Regions from separate parts of the Arthrobacter sp. G119Y2 genome, predicted to be linked through region 1. Evidence: riboswitches for the same ligand, from Rfam matches in the RefSeq annotation. Region 1 holds a riboswitch; the other holds the start of a gene.

The links. A riboswitch is a leader RNA that binds a small molecule or an ion and turns the genes downstream of it on or off. The one in region 1 is predicted to bind cyclic di-AMP.
Region 2: it holds a riboswitch for cyclic di-AMP, as region 1 does, so the genes downstream of both, WKB88_RS02550 (LysM peptidoglycan-binding domain-containing protein) here and WKB88_RS16655 (M23 family metallopeptidase) in region 1, are expected to answer to the same signal.

Annotation. Positions count from the first base shown of each region.
Region 1 covers NZ_JBBPFS010000009.1:81,538-88,696, reverse strand. The annotation lists gene WKB88_RS16690 (helicase-associated domain-containing protein) at 1-558, opposite strand, end outside; gene WKB88_RS16685 (hypothetical protein) at 598-861, opposite strand; gene WKB88_RS16680 (cold-shock protein) at 1,123-1,506, shown strand; gene WKB88_RS16675 (DUF3027 domain-containing protein) at 1,527-2,075, shown strand; gene WKB88_RS16670 (MFS transporter) at 2,128-3,402, shown strand; gene serC (phosphoserine transaminase) at 3,465-4,592, opposite strand; gene WKB88_RS16660 (metal-dependent transcriptional regulator) at 4,839-5,537, shown strand; cyclic di-AMP (ydaO/yuaA leader) riboswitch at 5,603-5,813, shown strand; gene WKB88_RS16655 (M23 family metallopeptidase) at 5,816-6,589, shown strand; cyclic di-AMP (ydaO/yuaA leader) riboswitch at 6,715-6,872, shown strand; gene WKB88_RS16650 (NlpC/P60 family protein) at 6,876-7,159, shown strand, end outside.
Region 2 covers NZ_JBBPFS010000001.1:532,632-539,790, reverse strand. The annotation lists gene WKB88_RS02580 (ABC transporter permease) at 1-139, opposite strand, end outside; gene WKB88_RS02575 (ABC transporter ATP-binding protein) at 141-905, opposite strand; gene WKB88_RS02570 (sensor histidine kinase) at 1,057-2,334, shown strand; gene WKB88_RS02565 (response regulator transcription factor) at 2,322-2,966, shown strand; gene WKB88_RS02560 (GNAT family N-acetyltransferase) at 2,963-3,472, opposite strand; gene WKB88_RS02555 (hypothetical protein) at 3,692-4,294, shown strand; cyclic di-AMP (ydaO/yuaA leader) riboswitch at 4,490-4,640, shown strand; gene WKB88_RS02550 (LysM peptidoglycan-binding domain-containing protein) at 4,644-5,519, shown strand; gene WKB88_RS02545 (hypothetical protein) at 5,746-6,264, opposite strand; gene WKB88_RS02540 (sensor histidine kinase) at 6,321-7,159, opposite strand, start outside.

The DNA.
Region 1 (7,159 bases):
AGTTGCGGGCGTATCCGCCCGCTCCATCGGAATGCCGCTCCGGCGCAGTCCTTCCACAATCCCGACCAGGCGCTGCCCGAATTCGGGATGCTGGACGGCAAGGGTGGAATACGGGCGTCCCAGGCCTGCCGGATACGCCCCGAGCGCTTCGCCCAGCACCGCCACCGGAAGGTAGAACCGGCGGGTGGCATCGGCTTTGGGAGCACCGGGATGCGGTGTGGCCCGGCGCAGCAGGGCCAGGGTGTGCAGGTGGTTCAGGATGGAATCCAGCGCCTTGATGGTGGAGCCGGCAATGGCGCTCTTCAACCACGAGGCCGTGGTGCTGAGGTGGGAGTCCTCGTTGGTGGTCAGGTCCACGGCTTCGAGGACCTGCAGTTCCGGAGAGGTGAGTTTTTCCAGCACGCGCTGGACGCTGATCCGGGTTGACGCCCGGGCCGCGAGGGCCTGGAAATCGGGAACCGGGGGAAGAATGAGATCTGGTCTGGCCGCGAGTAATTCACGCAGCTGGTCATCACTGCGTGCAGCTAGATCTTCGGCTAAAGCTCGGATCGCGGACATCGTCTCCACGTTACCCGACCCGGCGCCAAAACGGACGGATCAGCCGCGTCGCCTGCGGCGGATTCCGTCAATTACCAGGCCTGCCATCAGGAGGAACGCCACAGGGAGGGCGTAAAAGGCACCCGCGGCGTAACCGGGCCAGATGCTTTCCGACCGCAGCCCGGAGAGCACAACCACCGCCAGGCAGAGCAGTCCCACTACTGCAAGCAGGGCAGCTGCGCCGATGAGGATCCGGCGCCACCGCGGCCCCTCGGGCGCCGTTCGGTGCGGTGTCCGGCCGGCGGAAGGTGTGCTGGTGTCCATGGCGCTTAACGCTAACAGCGGAAATGACCGGGTCCAAAGGCTCGGGCACCGGGGAGGAATACCGGGGCGGGATATTCTAAAGGGAACAGACTTCCCCGTAGGATCTCTCCCGTAGTATCTGGATGGACAGTATCTGGATGCACCTGGTATCTCAGGGAGTACCCGGGCCGTGCATTCCGGCACACGGCAGGCACTGCGGGTTGCGGAACACTGCGGCAGTTACTACTGCCGCACTCAACAGCTAAGAACGAGGTAACCGAAGTGCCCATCGGCAAGGTCAAGTGGTTCGACACTGGTAAAGGTTTTGGGTTTCTGGCCACGGACGAGGGGCAGGAAGTGTTCCTGCACGCCTCGGCCCTTCCCTCCGGTGTGACCGAGGTGAAGCCGGGGACCCGGATGGAGTTCGGCGTTGCCGACGGCCGCCGGGGGCCGCAGGCCCTCTCGGCCCGCATCCTGGAAGCCCCGCCGTCGGTGGCGCGGGCGACGCGCAAAAGTGCCGATGACATGGCAGTCATTACCGAAGACCTTATTAAACTGTTGGATGCAGTCTCGAACGGCCTGCGCAAGGGCCGGTATCCCGACAAGAAGCATGCCACCAAGGTGGCGGCCGTCCTGCGTGCCGTCGCCGATGATCTGGACGTATAAGGCGGAGTCGCTGCATGACCATGAGCGCAACATCATCTTCCGAAGCTGCTGCTGAACAACCCACCCCGGCAGAATCGTCCGGCGGGTCCGCCGGCGCTCCCGCTGCCAAGGCACGGCGCACGCCGCGCCGTCCGTCCAAGCCCGACGCCGTACTGGCGGCCGCCGTCGATACTGCCCGGGCAGGACTTCTCGAAGTAGTTCCGGCCGAGCAGATCGGTGCCTACGCGGGTGCCGCTGCAGATGCCGAACGCCTGGTCACCCACCGGTTCGAGGCACTTCGTCCCGGATACAACGGGTGGCAGTGGTACGCCACGGTGGCCCGGGTGCCGCGCGGCAAGGCGGCAACGGTCTGTGAAGTCGGCCTGCTCCCCTCCGAAAACGCTGTTCTCGCTCCCGAGTGGGTGCCGTGGTCGGAGCGGGTCCGGCCCGAGGATGTCGCGGCGGAGGAAGCCGCCCAGGCACAGGAACAGGCAAACGCACTGGCCCGCGCCGAAGCTGAAGCCGGCACCGACGACGCCGGGCAGTCCGGGACGGCACAGCAGGAGGACAGGACTCAGGAGGACAGGTAGGGCAGTGCCGGGGGCAGGGGTTTTCCAGTTGTTCATGGATCGGCGGTGAGCCGTGTTCCGTTCGCTTAGGCTCTTCAACTACCGCATTTGGTTTCTGGGAGCGCTGGTGTCCAACATCGGCACCTGGATGCAGCGGACTGCCCAGGACTGGCTCGTTTATGACATCCTGACCAACCAGGATGCAGCGGCGATGGGAATCGTCATGGCGCTGCAGCTTGGCCCGCAGCTGCTGCTGGCGCCGTGGGCAGGGCTGATTGCCGACACATACAACCGCCGCAAGGTCCTGCTTTTCACGCAGGTGGCCATGGCTGCGCTGGGTCTCGGCCTGGGCGTCCTGGTGCTTTCCGGCGGGGCCCAGCTGTGGCACGTGTACGCCTTTGCGCTGGCGCTGGGCGTGGTTTCCGCCGTCGACGCGCCGGCACGGCAGAGTTTCGTCTCGGAAGTCGTCGGAGAAACCGACCTGCCCAACGCCGTCGCCCTGAACAGCGCCTCCTTTAACGGCGCCCGCCTGATCGGCCCGGCTGCGGCCGGCCTGCTCACGGTCGCCGTGGGGCCCGGCTGGGTTTTCCTTATTAATACGTTCACCTTTGGCGCGATGGTCCTGGCCCTGCTCAAGATGCGCAGCAGCGAACTGCGGGTCCTGCCCAAGGCAGCTCCGGGGAAAGGCCGCATCAGGGCAGGACTTCGGTATGTCCGCCGCCGGCCGGACCTGATGATGGTGATGCTGGCCATTTTTATCGTCGGCACGTTCGGGCTGAACTTCGCGGTCTACATTGCGGCAATGGCCCGAACCGAGTTCGGGCAGGACGCCGGAGTTTTTGGGCTGCTGAACTCGGTGATGGCGGTTGGTTCCGTGGCCGGAGCGCTGCTTTCGGCTCGAAGGGACAAACCCCGGCTGCGGTTCATCTTCGGGGCCGCCGGGGCTTTCGGCGCGGCCTGTCTGGTAGCCGCTGCCTCGCCGACGCTGCTGTGGTTTGCGGTCTCGCTGATTCCGGTCGGGCTGTTCGCCCTGACTTTGATGACCAGCGCCAACGCCTATGTCCAGACGACCACCACCCCCGTGATGCGCGGGCGGGTGATGGCACTGTACTTCGCCATCTTTATGGGCGGCACACCCCTGGGCGCCCCCCTGGTGGGGTGGGTTTCCAACAGCTTCGGCCCGCGCTGGAGCCTGGGCGTTGCTGCTGCTTCGGGGATCATCACTGCAGTCGTGGGGTTCATCTGGGCCTGGCGGTCCCACCACCTGCGCATCTCCTACGACCGCGCGCGGCCCCGGCGGCTGCACCTGTCCACCCGCGAAACGGAGCAGGACCCGGACACTGTGTAGCGTCCGGATCCCGCGGATCCTGCAGGCCGGAGCCGGGCCCGCGACAGCGGACCGCGGCGCGGCTAGGAGTTTTCGATAACGAAGTCGATGCAGCGGAGCAATGCGCTCACGTCGTCGGGCTCAATCGCCACGAAAGTGGCAATGCGCAGCTGGTTGCGGCCGAGCTTGCGGTACGGTTCCACATCCACGACGCCGTTGGCGCGCAGGGTTTTCGCGACGGCGGCGGCATCGATGCTCTCGTCAAAGTCAATGGTGGCGATGACGTTGGACCGGTCTTCGGGGCGGGCCACAAACGGTGTGGCCACCGGTGACGCCTCAGCCCAGGAGTAGATCCTGGCGGCGGAGTCCGCCGTGCGGCCGGCGGCGAAGGTCAGGCCGCCGTTCGCATTCAGCCATTCAACCTGCGCGTTGAGGGTCACCAGGGTGGCCAGGGACGGCGTGTTGTACGTCTGGTTCAGCCTCGAGTTGTCGATGGCTGTCTGGAGGTTAAGGAAGTCCGGGATCCACCGGTCCGAGGAATTGATCCGCGCCGCACGTTCCAGGGCGGCGGGGGAGAACATGCCCAGCCACAGGCCCCCGTCGGAGGCGAAGTTCTTCTGCGGCGCGAAGTAGTAGACATCGGATTCGGCGAGGTCCACGTCCAGTCCGCCCGCAGCGGAGGTGGCATCGACCAGGATCAGGGCGCCGTCGTCGGCCCCTTCCACGCGGCGCACCGGCGCGGCGACACCTGTGGAGGTCTCGTTCTGCGGCCAGGCGTAGACATCGACGCCGGCTTCGGCCGCCGGATCCGGGCGCGTGCCGGGCTCGGCCTTGATGATGGAGGAAGCCGCCAGGAAGGGCGCCTTATTGGTGGCGGCTGCGAACTTGGAACCGAACTCGCCGAAGGACAGGTGCTGGGCCTTGTTGTCCACCAGGCCGAAGGAAGCCACGTCCCAGAAGGCAGTGGAGCCGCCGACGCCCAGCACGACCTCATAGCCCTCGGGAGCGCGGAACAGGCTCGAGAGTCCCTCTCGGATGCTGCCGACCAGGTTCCGGACGGGAGCCTGCCGGTGCGAAGTGCCCAGCAGGTTGGCTCCGGCGCGTGCCAGGGCCTCCATTTGCTCCGGACGCACCTTGGAGGGGCCGGCTCCGAACCGGCCGTCCAGTGGAAGGAGTTCAGCGGGGATCTTAAGCGCGGCGGTTTCGCCCATGGGTAATCGCTCCAAGCGGTAGGCAGGGTGCTCTGATGTGCCTTTCCATTCTGCCCCACCGGCCGGTTTCCCAGCCATTCGTGACCGACGGTTGCGGGCGGTCCAGCGGTGGGCGGAATTATCTGCACTCTGTACAAATAAGCTAACGTAAGGGGCAATAATGACCTCCGGCGGCGGTGTCCGCCGTTGTTCTCCTGAATCTTTCGCACGAGTAATCTTCCGCACGAGTAATAGGAGCGGCCTGTCATGACGGACCTCATCGACACAACTGAGATGTATCTGCGCACCATCCTTGAGCTCGAGGAAGAGAACATTGTCGCTCTCCGGGCCCGGATCGCGGAACGGCTGCGGCACTCCGGGCCAACGGTGTCCCAGACCATCGGCCGGATGGAACGGGACGGGCTCGTGGTGGTTTCCGGCAACCGGCATCTGGAGCTCACCGAGCTGGGCCGGCGGCGCGCCACCGAGGTGATGCGCAAGCACCGGCTGGCTGAACGGCTCCTTGCGGACGTGATCGGCCTGGACTGGGCCTATGTCCACGACGAGGCCTGCCGGTGGGAACACGTCATGAGCGAGCGGGTTGAACGCCGGCTCTATGAACTGCTGGGACACCCCACCGAATCTCCGTACGGCAATCCCATCCCGGGACTGGAAGGAATCGGCGGCACGGCCGCCGAGCTGTTCCACCACGGGGTTACAAACCTCGTTGCCGCAGTGGCCGCCGCCGAGCCCGGAACCAAGCTGACCCTGGTCCGGCTGGCCGAGCCGGTGCAGGTGGAACCGGAGCTGCTGACCCAGCTGGACGAGGCAGGGCTGCGCCCCGGGGCCGAGCTCACGGCCGAGGTGGTGGCGGGCTACATATCGGTGCGGGTGCCGGGCATCGAAGGAGCCCTGGAGCTTCCTCCAGAGGTCGCCTCACACGTGTTTGTGTCCACCGCCGGATAACGGAATGGTCTCTTTTGGCCGCCGTCCCTTATAGTGACTTACTGACGTTGAAATAGCACCGTTATCCGGGCCTTCCGCCGAACCCTGCCACTGGCCCGGAACTACAGACCGTTCAGGCAGGGGCGGAGGACCCATCAACTGGCAGCCGAGGCTGCCTTGGGGTGAAGCCTCCAGCATCAGCACACAGCCGCTTACAGGCGCACTGTGCCGAGTGTGGGGCCGAGTTTCTCTACTCGAATCCGACAGCTAACTTCGCAGGCATATGAGAGAGGTATATCTTGTCGAAGCACGCTGCCCCGGGCAGACGCCGCGCGTCTGCTCCGGCTACCGCCCCGCGTCCCCGGAACGGACAGGCCTCAGGCCGCCGCCGGGCTGAAACCAAATCGAACTCCATCGGTGATGCAGCACAGAAGGTCGCCATCACCGCAGCAACATCGGGCCTGATCCTTACCGTGGCCCTTCCCACCACCGCAGCCGTCAGCGAACCGGTCCAGGAGATGCAGCCTGCCGCCGTCGAGGAAGCTGTAGTGGTTTCCGCTGATCCCAACGCCAGCGTTGACTTCGAGCGCGCTGCGCTGAGCAGCAAGTTTGATCCGGATGCGAAGCTGCGCCAAGTAGTGGTGGCCTCGGGCACGGAGATAGCCGCAGGTGCCGCGAAGGGCACTCTTGCCACTCCGCTGGCTGCGGACCTGGTTCAAACCTCCGGTTTCGGCTACCGGGTCAGCCCCATCACCGGCAGCGCCGGGGAGCTGCACCGCGGCCAGGACTTCGCAGCAGCCTGCGGCACGGATGTCACCGCTGCCGCTTCCGGCACCGTTACCTTCGCCGGCTGGCACGCCGGCGGGGGCGGTAACCGGATTGTCGTGGATCACGGCAACGGCGTGGAGACCACCTACAACCACATGTCCAACCTCGCGGTGGGTGTGGGAGCGAGCGTGGAACGCGGAGACCTGGTTGGTGCCAGCGGCACCACAGGCGCCTCCACGGGCTGCCATCTGCACTTCGAGGTCATGGTTAACGGGGAAGTTGTCGATCCGCTCGGTTGGTTGTGACCGCAGGATAACCATTCCGTGACCGGAACGTGACATTAAGCAAATGTTGTTGTACGCTCTTCCTCGTGCCTGATCGGCCAAAGATCGGGCACTCTCGAACAGATCGCCGAGCTCTGCCACTGTTTGAGATCCGTTCGCTACATCGCATGGCAGAGGCGGGGGAACCACATTCGGGTTTCGCAAGAAGCCCTAGGGGTTAAGTTGCACGGGCCTTACGGTCCAGCAGCCGGGTGACTCCCATCCGAATCCGACAGCTCACCTCGTAGGCATTGGGAGAGGCAAACTTGTGTCATCAGTAGCTCACGGCCGCCGTCGCGCGGTCACCACTCAGACGAGCCCGATTTCAGCACTATCCCGGGCCGTTACCTCCAACGCTGGATCCATTGGCCGCCAGGCCGCCGTCGTCGTCGCCGCTTCCGGCCTCGTCCTCGCAGCGGGCCTGCCCGCCCAGGCAGCCGTCAGCACCGAACGCCAGGCCCTCGAAGCCACTCCGCTCAGCGCAGTCACCTCCACCGGAGCCGTTTCGGTGTCGGCACAGGCGCCGTTCGAACTGGCAACGCTTCAGTCCGT
Region 2 (7,159 bases), on a different contig from region 1:
CTGCGATGCCGCCGCGAAGTCCCGATTCAATGAGGATGCCCATGGCGGTGATGAGTGCGGCGCAGAGGAAGACGGCCACAAATACTCCGGCGAAACCGCCGCGGTGGTGCCGGATCGAGGCTTTGGCAAGAGAAAACATGTCAGTGCTCCCCAAGGTTGGCCATGCGTTCGCTGACGTCCAGCGCGGTGGCACCGGTCATGCTGCCGTCGAGGCGTCCGTCCGCAAGGAAAATGACGGTGTCGGCGTGGCCGGCGGCCACCGGATCATGGGTCACCATGACCACTGTCTGGCCCAGGACCGAAACAGTGTGCCGGAGCAGGTCCAGCACCTGGCGGGCCGTCCCGGAGTCGAGGGCTCCGGTGGGTTCGTCGGCGAAAACAGCGTCGGGCCGGGTGATGAGGGCCCGGGCAATTGCTGCCCGCTGCTGCTGGCCGCCGGAAAGCTCCTGCGGCTTCCGCTCGCCCAGCCCTGCCAGCCCCACGGACTCCAGTACGTAGTCGAGCCACGCGTCGTCGCTCCCCCGTCCGGCCAGCAGCAGCGGCAGCGTGACGTTCCGGGCCACGGTGAGCTGGGGCAGCAGGTTGTAGGACTGGAAGACAAAGCCCACGTGATCGCGGCGGAAGCGGGTCAGTGCCTTGCTGCGCATTCCGGAAATCTCGGTGCTTCCCAGCAGCACGCGGCCGCTGTCGGGGGCGTCCAGCCCGGCTGCACACTGCAGCAGGGTGCTCTTGCCCGAACCGGAGGGGCCCATGACCGCGGTGAAGGTTCCGGCCGGTACGGCGAGGGAGACGTCGCGGAGGGCCGGCACCGTGGTGCTGCCCGAGCGGTAGCTCTTCGAAACGCCCTGCAGTTGCAGGGCGGCGGGGACGTCCATATCTGGAAATTCGGAAGGATCGGAAAACATGGGGTTCATCCTTTGAGCGGTTTAGTGGCGGGGTCTTTGCTTCCACCGACGCTACGGATTGGTGAAACGCGATCCGATACAGCCAACAGCCCGGTTTGGGGTATAGCTGGCTATACCGACACTGTCCGGACCCTCGGGCATAATTCATCAGGTGAGACTCCCCAGCCGTGCCAGCCTGCAGACCCGCCTACGGGATGCGGCTTTCCTCCTGCGCGAGGCCGGCTACTGGCTGGGCTCGCTGGGAATCCTGGTTGCCGGGCTGGTGCTGCTTCCGTTCATCGCCCTCGGCGTCGGGCTGTATGCGGTTCCCGGCCTCTTGGAGGTCCTGGACCGGCTTGCCGCCCGGGCGCAGGGACGGGCCGCCGGATTCGCTGCGGCTGTGGTTCCCTTTGAACGGCGCCGGCTCTCCGGCCGGTATTCCTTCGCCCAGTTGGCGGCCCTGCTCAGCGCTCCGGAGTCCAAACGCGACCTGTCCTGGCTTCTGTTCCACAGTGCCTTTGCCCTGCTGGCAGGCATCCTGGCCCTGGTGCTGCCCCTGGGCTCCGTGCTGTATATAGCGGCCGCCCCGTTCTGGCCCCTGTTCCCTCCGGAGTCGCCGCTGGAGCTGACCATCGCCATCCGCAGCTGGGGTGATGCCGTCCTGACCATGCTGCTTGGAGCGGCGTACGGGGTTGCCGCCTGGATTCTGCTTCCGTGGATGGCCCGGAGAATCAGCGAGGGAACTCTCGCCATCCTCTCGCCCCGCCGCTATGCCGACCTGTCGCAGCGCATTTCCGAGCTCTCCGCAGCCCGGGCCAGTGCTCTCACTGCGCACGCCGCGGAGCTGCGCCGCATTGAGCGGGAACTGCACGACGGCGCGCAGAACCGGCTGGTCGGCGTCGTCATGATGCTGGGGCTCGCGCAGCGTGCTGCCGAGACCGACCCGGCCGCCGCCGTGCCCTTCATTGGCCGCGCCCAGGATGCCGCGTCCGAAGCGCTGGCCGGCCTGCGGGCTGCCGTGCATGACATCTATCCGCCGGTCCTGGACGAGCTGGGCCTGGGCGGTGCGGCCTCGGCGCTGACCAGCCGCTCCCCCATCCCCTGCTCCCTGGACGTGCACGGGCTGGAGCGTGCCCCGGCGGCGGTGGAATCAGCTGCTTATTTTGTCCTTGCCGAGGCCCTGACCAATGCGGCGAAGCACTCCGACGCGTCACGGATCGACGTGGTGCTGCACACCGAATCAACTCCTCGGGAGGATGTCCTGGTGATACAGGTGAACGACGACGGGCGCGGAGGCGCGCGGGTGGGACCGGTTGATGCTGCCGAGGGCTCCGGAACCGGGCTTGCCGGGATTGCCCGCCGGGCCGCGGCGTTTGGCGGCAGGCTGGTGCTGGCCAGTCCGGCTGGCGGGCCCACGAAAGTCAGGGTGGAACTGCCGTGCGCCTTCTAATAGCCGAGGATGATGCGCTGCTGCGCGCCGGACTGGAACTGCTGCTCCGGGGCGAAGGATTCGACGTCGTGGGTTCCTGGGACAACGCCGATGACCTGCTGGCAGCCTTCGAGCCGGGCGGGGCAGACGGTGCGGTGCTGGATGTGCGCATGCCGCCCACCTTCACCAACGAAGGGCTGAAAGCAGCCCTGGAGTTGCGTGCGCGGGTGCCCGACTTTCCCGTTCTGGTCCTTTCCGCCTACGTTGAGGACCGCTACGCCAGCAGGCTGCTGGCCTCCGGGGCCCAGGGTGTGGGCTACCTGCTGAAGGAACGCGTGGGCAACGTCGGGGAATTTGTTGACGGCCTGCGGCGCGTATCCTCCGGGGGAACGGTGATGGATCCAGAAGTCATCGCCCAGCTGTTCAGCCGGCGCAGCACCCGGGACCCCATCAGGTCCCTGACTCCCCGGGAGTTCGAAGTTCTGGGACTGGTTGCCGAGGGGCTGGGCAACACGGCCATTGCTTCGGCCATTTCCGTTTCGGAGACTGCTGTCAGCAAGCACATCGGCAATATCTTTGCGAAGCTGGGGCTGGCCCAGTCAGACAGTGGCCACCGCCGGGTCCTCGCCACCCTGGCGTACCTGCGGTCCTAGTTCAGCTTCCAGATCTCCTCACCGTCCGGATCAAGCAGGCCGGTGCGTGTGAGCCCAAGACGGGCGGCTACCGCGGCGGAGGGAACGTTTGCGGGGTGGATGCTGGCGGAAAACCGGACCACGCCCTGCCGGATGAGCCAGTCCACCATGGCCTGCGCTGCTTCCGTGGCATAGCCTCGACCCTGATGTTCCTCACCCACTACCCAGGCGAGATCCGCCGTCGAGCTGCCGGCATCGACCGTTGCCTGGACAAAACCCGCGGCGGATCCGGTATTCCGAGTCCGGAAAACCCAGTTCAACCATAATTGTGCCCCCGACGGATCTCCGCCTGATTGGAGGATGTAGCGGTGAGTCAGCACTTCCAGGCCGGGCGGCAGTCCGCCGGTGAATTCATAAAGTCCCGGAGGTGCCAGGACCTGCACCATTTCCGGAGCATGCTCCGGGTGCAGCGGTTCCAGAGTGAGTTGCGCGGTCTCCAAAACCGTCCCGGCGGCTCTTTGGCTCATGCGCGCATTCCCTACCCGTCCGGTAAATGTTTTTCCCGGTCCCATCATGGCGCATTAGGTCCTAAGCACGATATGAGTCTGGTGTATGAAATTTGCGCGCTGCCCGCACTCCCCGGGGTTCCCAAGCGGCGGCGCACGCGCAGGGGCGGGTAGGCTAGGAGTGCTCCCGGTTCCCGCTGATCTTTGCGTTCCGGCCAGATGACGAAGAAAGAGAAGAAGATGCCAGCTCCTCAGCGAACAGATGCCGACAGTATTCGCCAGGATTTTGGATTCCTCACCGTCGCGGAAGTTCTGCAGCTTTGTACTACGCAGCAGATCCTGGATCCGTCATCAACGCTGATTTCCGCAAAAGTACAGCTGGGCGAAGGAAATGTTTTTTATCCCGGCGTCGTACTTCAGGCCGACAATGAGAGCTCCTGCGTGATCGGCCACCGCAATGTCTTTTACCCGGGGGCTTATGTCTCCGCCGAACACGGCGGGATGATCCTTTTGGGGTCCGACATTACGCTGGGCCCCGGCAGCGTGCAGCTCAAAGCCGGCCGGGCAGATGCCGTTGCGGTCGGCGACAGCGCCCGGCTGGCTAACGGCCCCGTGGTGACGGGGCGGTCCGTGCTCGGTTCCGGCTCGCAGATCCTGGGAGCTGTCGAGGCTGATTCCGTGGTCCTTGCCGACGGCGGGGATTACCGGTCCAGCCCGCCGGAGAAGCGCGGTGCCGTTCTGAAGGGCGCGGGAATGGCGCGCGATGTGAGGCTGGCGCCCGGCGACCTCCTGCAGGGATTCGGCAACTTCGCCGTTGCCAACGTGATCCGCCAGACGAACTAACCGGACCGGAGAGGCGCAGGCGCGGCCCATAGTGTCACGGCCCACGCCTAGCATAAAGAGGCGCCACTCACACGGTACTGCGAGGTCCGTTACTAAATAGTTATCCTCCCGTAATCGTCTTGTAGCGTAGTGGTCGTGCCGTTATCTGAAGCGGCTCCCTTGGCTTGTTACCTAGCTCTGCCGCTGGCCAAGGTCCACAGATATTCACACTTCGGCAGAGGCGGGGGAACCACAAACGGGTTCCTTTGAATCCTTGGGGTTAAGTCAGCCAAAGATTTTCTACGGCTGACCGGGTGACTCCCATCCGCATCCGACAGCTCACCTCGCAGGTATCGGGAGAGGTAACTCAATGTCTTTCAATAACACTCGTGGACGCCACCGTGCCGAGACCGCCGGAATGTGGGCCGCAATTGCGAACTCCACCAGCGGCAAAGCACGCACCATCGGCAGCACCGCTGCCGTTGTGGCAGCAGGTTCCGGCCTGATGCTCGGCATGGCAGCTCCGGCTTCTGCCGGTGTCATCGCCAACGACTCAGCCGAGTCCTACAGCGCACCTGCCGCCGTTGCTGCTCCTGCTGCCGCTCCGGCAGCAGCTCCCGCAGCTTCGGGCTCCACCCACGTTGTTCAGGCCGGCGACACGCTCGGCAAGATTGCCGCCACATACGGCGTCAACCTGAACGACATCCTGGCGCAGAACGGCCTTGCGCTGGAATCCATCATCTACCCCGGTGACGTCATCACGTACGCCGGCGGCGCCGCAGCAGCAGCTCCCGTTGCTGCAGCTGCACCGGCAGCTGCTTACGCCGCTCCGGCCGCCGCTGCAGAGACTGCAGACTTCGGCAGCATCAGCACCCAGGCCTCCTCGGTGACTCCTGCTCCCGCAGCCGGCGCAGCTGTTACCGGCACCAACCAGACCATGCTGAACTCCGCCTTCTCCCAGATGGGTGCAATGCAGGACTGCACCGTGCTGGTGGAAGTTGCCCTCCGGGCAGCAGGCCACTCAGTTGGCGACCTGGCCCCCGCGCAGCTTGCTGCCTACGGAACCCCGGTCTCTGACCCGATGCCCGGCGACATCATCTACTACGCCGACGGCGGCATGGGCTTTGCCCACATCGCTATCTACATCGGCGACGGCCAAGCCATCCACAGCGGATGGAACGGCAACCAGACTGTTCAGCAGAGCGCTAACGTCGGTTCCGGTGCCGCGTACTACCGCGTAGCGTAATCACGCAGCACTAGATTTACCGCAGGGGCGGGAAGCGAACGTCCCAAACCTTCGGTGAAACCAAAAGGAACGCCCGGCCATTGGCCGGGCGTTCCTTTTCTCGTCCCAGTTGGAATGTCCCAGTTGGAATGTCTCAGTTGGAATGTCTCAGTTGAATTCTCGTTCAGCTGGCTTTTGTTCAGTTGGCGGTCTGGATGGAGTTGGCTGCCTTTGGGTCTGACGGTCCTCAGGCGGCAGGCTCGTCCTGTTCCCGGGCGTCGTCCTCCTCCGCGCGGCCGTCGTTATCGGCGCCTGGCCCGCCGTCGTCGTCCGGACCGTTGCCGCCGCCGCGGTGGCCGTCATGGTGTCCGTGCCGGCCCTGATCCGCGTCCTGGTCCTGGTCCGGGCGGCCCATCTCAGTGTCGCTGTCCCGGGAGCCCTTGTCCGGCTTCTCGCCGGACTTCTCATCACGGTCATCCGCATCCGGTTCGCTGTCGGCGTCCGCCTCAGAGTCCGAACCGCCGTTGTCTTCGTCGGAACGCGGACCGCGGTCGGGCCTGGTGTCCGAGTCTTCCGTCTCGGTGTTGTTCTCCGTGCCCTCGTCCTGCTGCTCGGTCACCGAGGCCTGTTCCTGATCCGCCGGGGAATCCGCGGTAGCCATGCCGGCGAAGAAAGAACCAACCAGCAGTGCCAGGGCCCCGACGACGCCGAGAATCCAGCCAAGCGGTCCCCTGGCCTTGTCCCGGATTGCCATAGTGGTTTTCACCTCCGAATAGTGGGTTGCTTACGCATCCATTTTCGGATCAGATTCTTCGAGGATTCTTAGGGCCGCTTTCCGGCCAGCGGCAGCCGGACTTCCACCACTCCGCCCGCTCCGCCCGCACCGCCCGCTCCGCCCGCACCGCCCGCGGCAGGCAGTGCGCGGACGCTGCCGCCGTAACGGGATGCTATTTCTGCGACCAGGGCCAAGCCCAACCCGTAGTGCCGCGGCTCTGCTGACGTTTCTACGCCGCGCGACGGTCCCGATTCAGCGGTTCGGCCATCCTTTTCGGCGGGGTCCCCGGCTGGCTTCCGGGCCTGGTTCCGGGTAGAGGCGAACCGTTCGAAGGCCTGCCGGCTGAATCCGGGTGGAAAGCCGGGACCGTCGTCCATAACCCTGATCACTGCTTCCCTGCCGCTGGGTCGCACGGAAACCCGCACGAGTGATCTGGCATAGTCCAACGCGTTGGCCCCCAGAGCCGTGAAGATCCGCTGCAGGGCAAACTGACCGCCGAGAACAATAACCTCCGGCGCCGGAGTATCCAGCTCCAGGAACAGATCGCGGCGCCTGGCTTCGGGCTGCAGCGACGCCACCGCTGATTCCGCCAGCACAACCAGGTTCACCGGTTCCGCCGGCCCGGTCTGCCGGGGATCGGCAGCCATCAGCAGGTCCTCCAGAATCCCGGTCAGCACCTTGGTGTCGGCCACGACGTCGTCGGCCGCCTGCACCGCTTCCTGGTCCGGCCGGCCCCCGCTGCCGTCAGCGTTGGATTGGGGCGCCGGCCCGGCGGCGTCGGACACGAGCCGGCGCCGCAGCAGCTGCGCCCGGGTGCTGAGCAGCGTCAGCGGAGTCCGCAGTTCGTGGCTGGCGTCCGCAACAAAACGGCGCTGCAGCGCCAGCG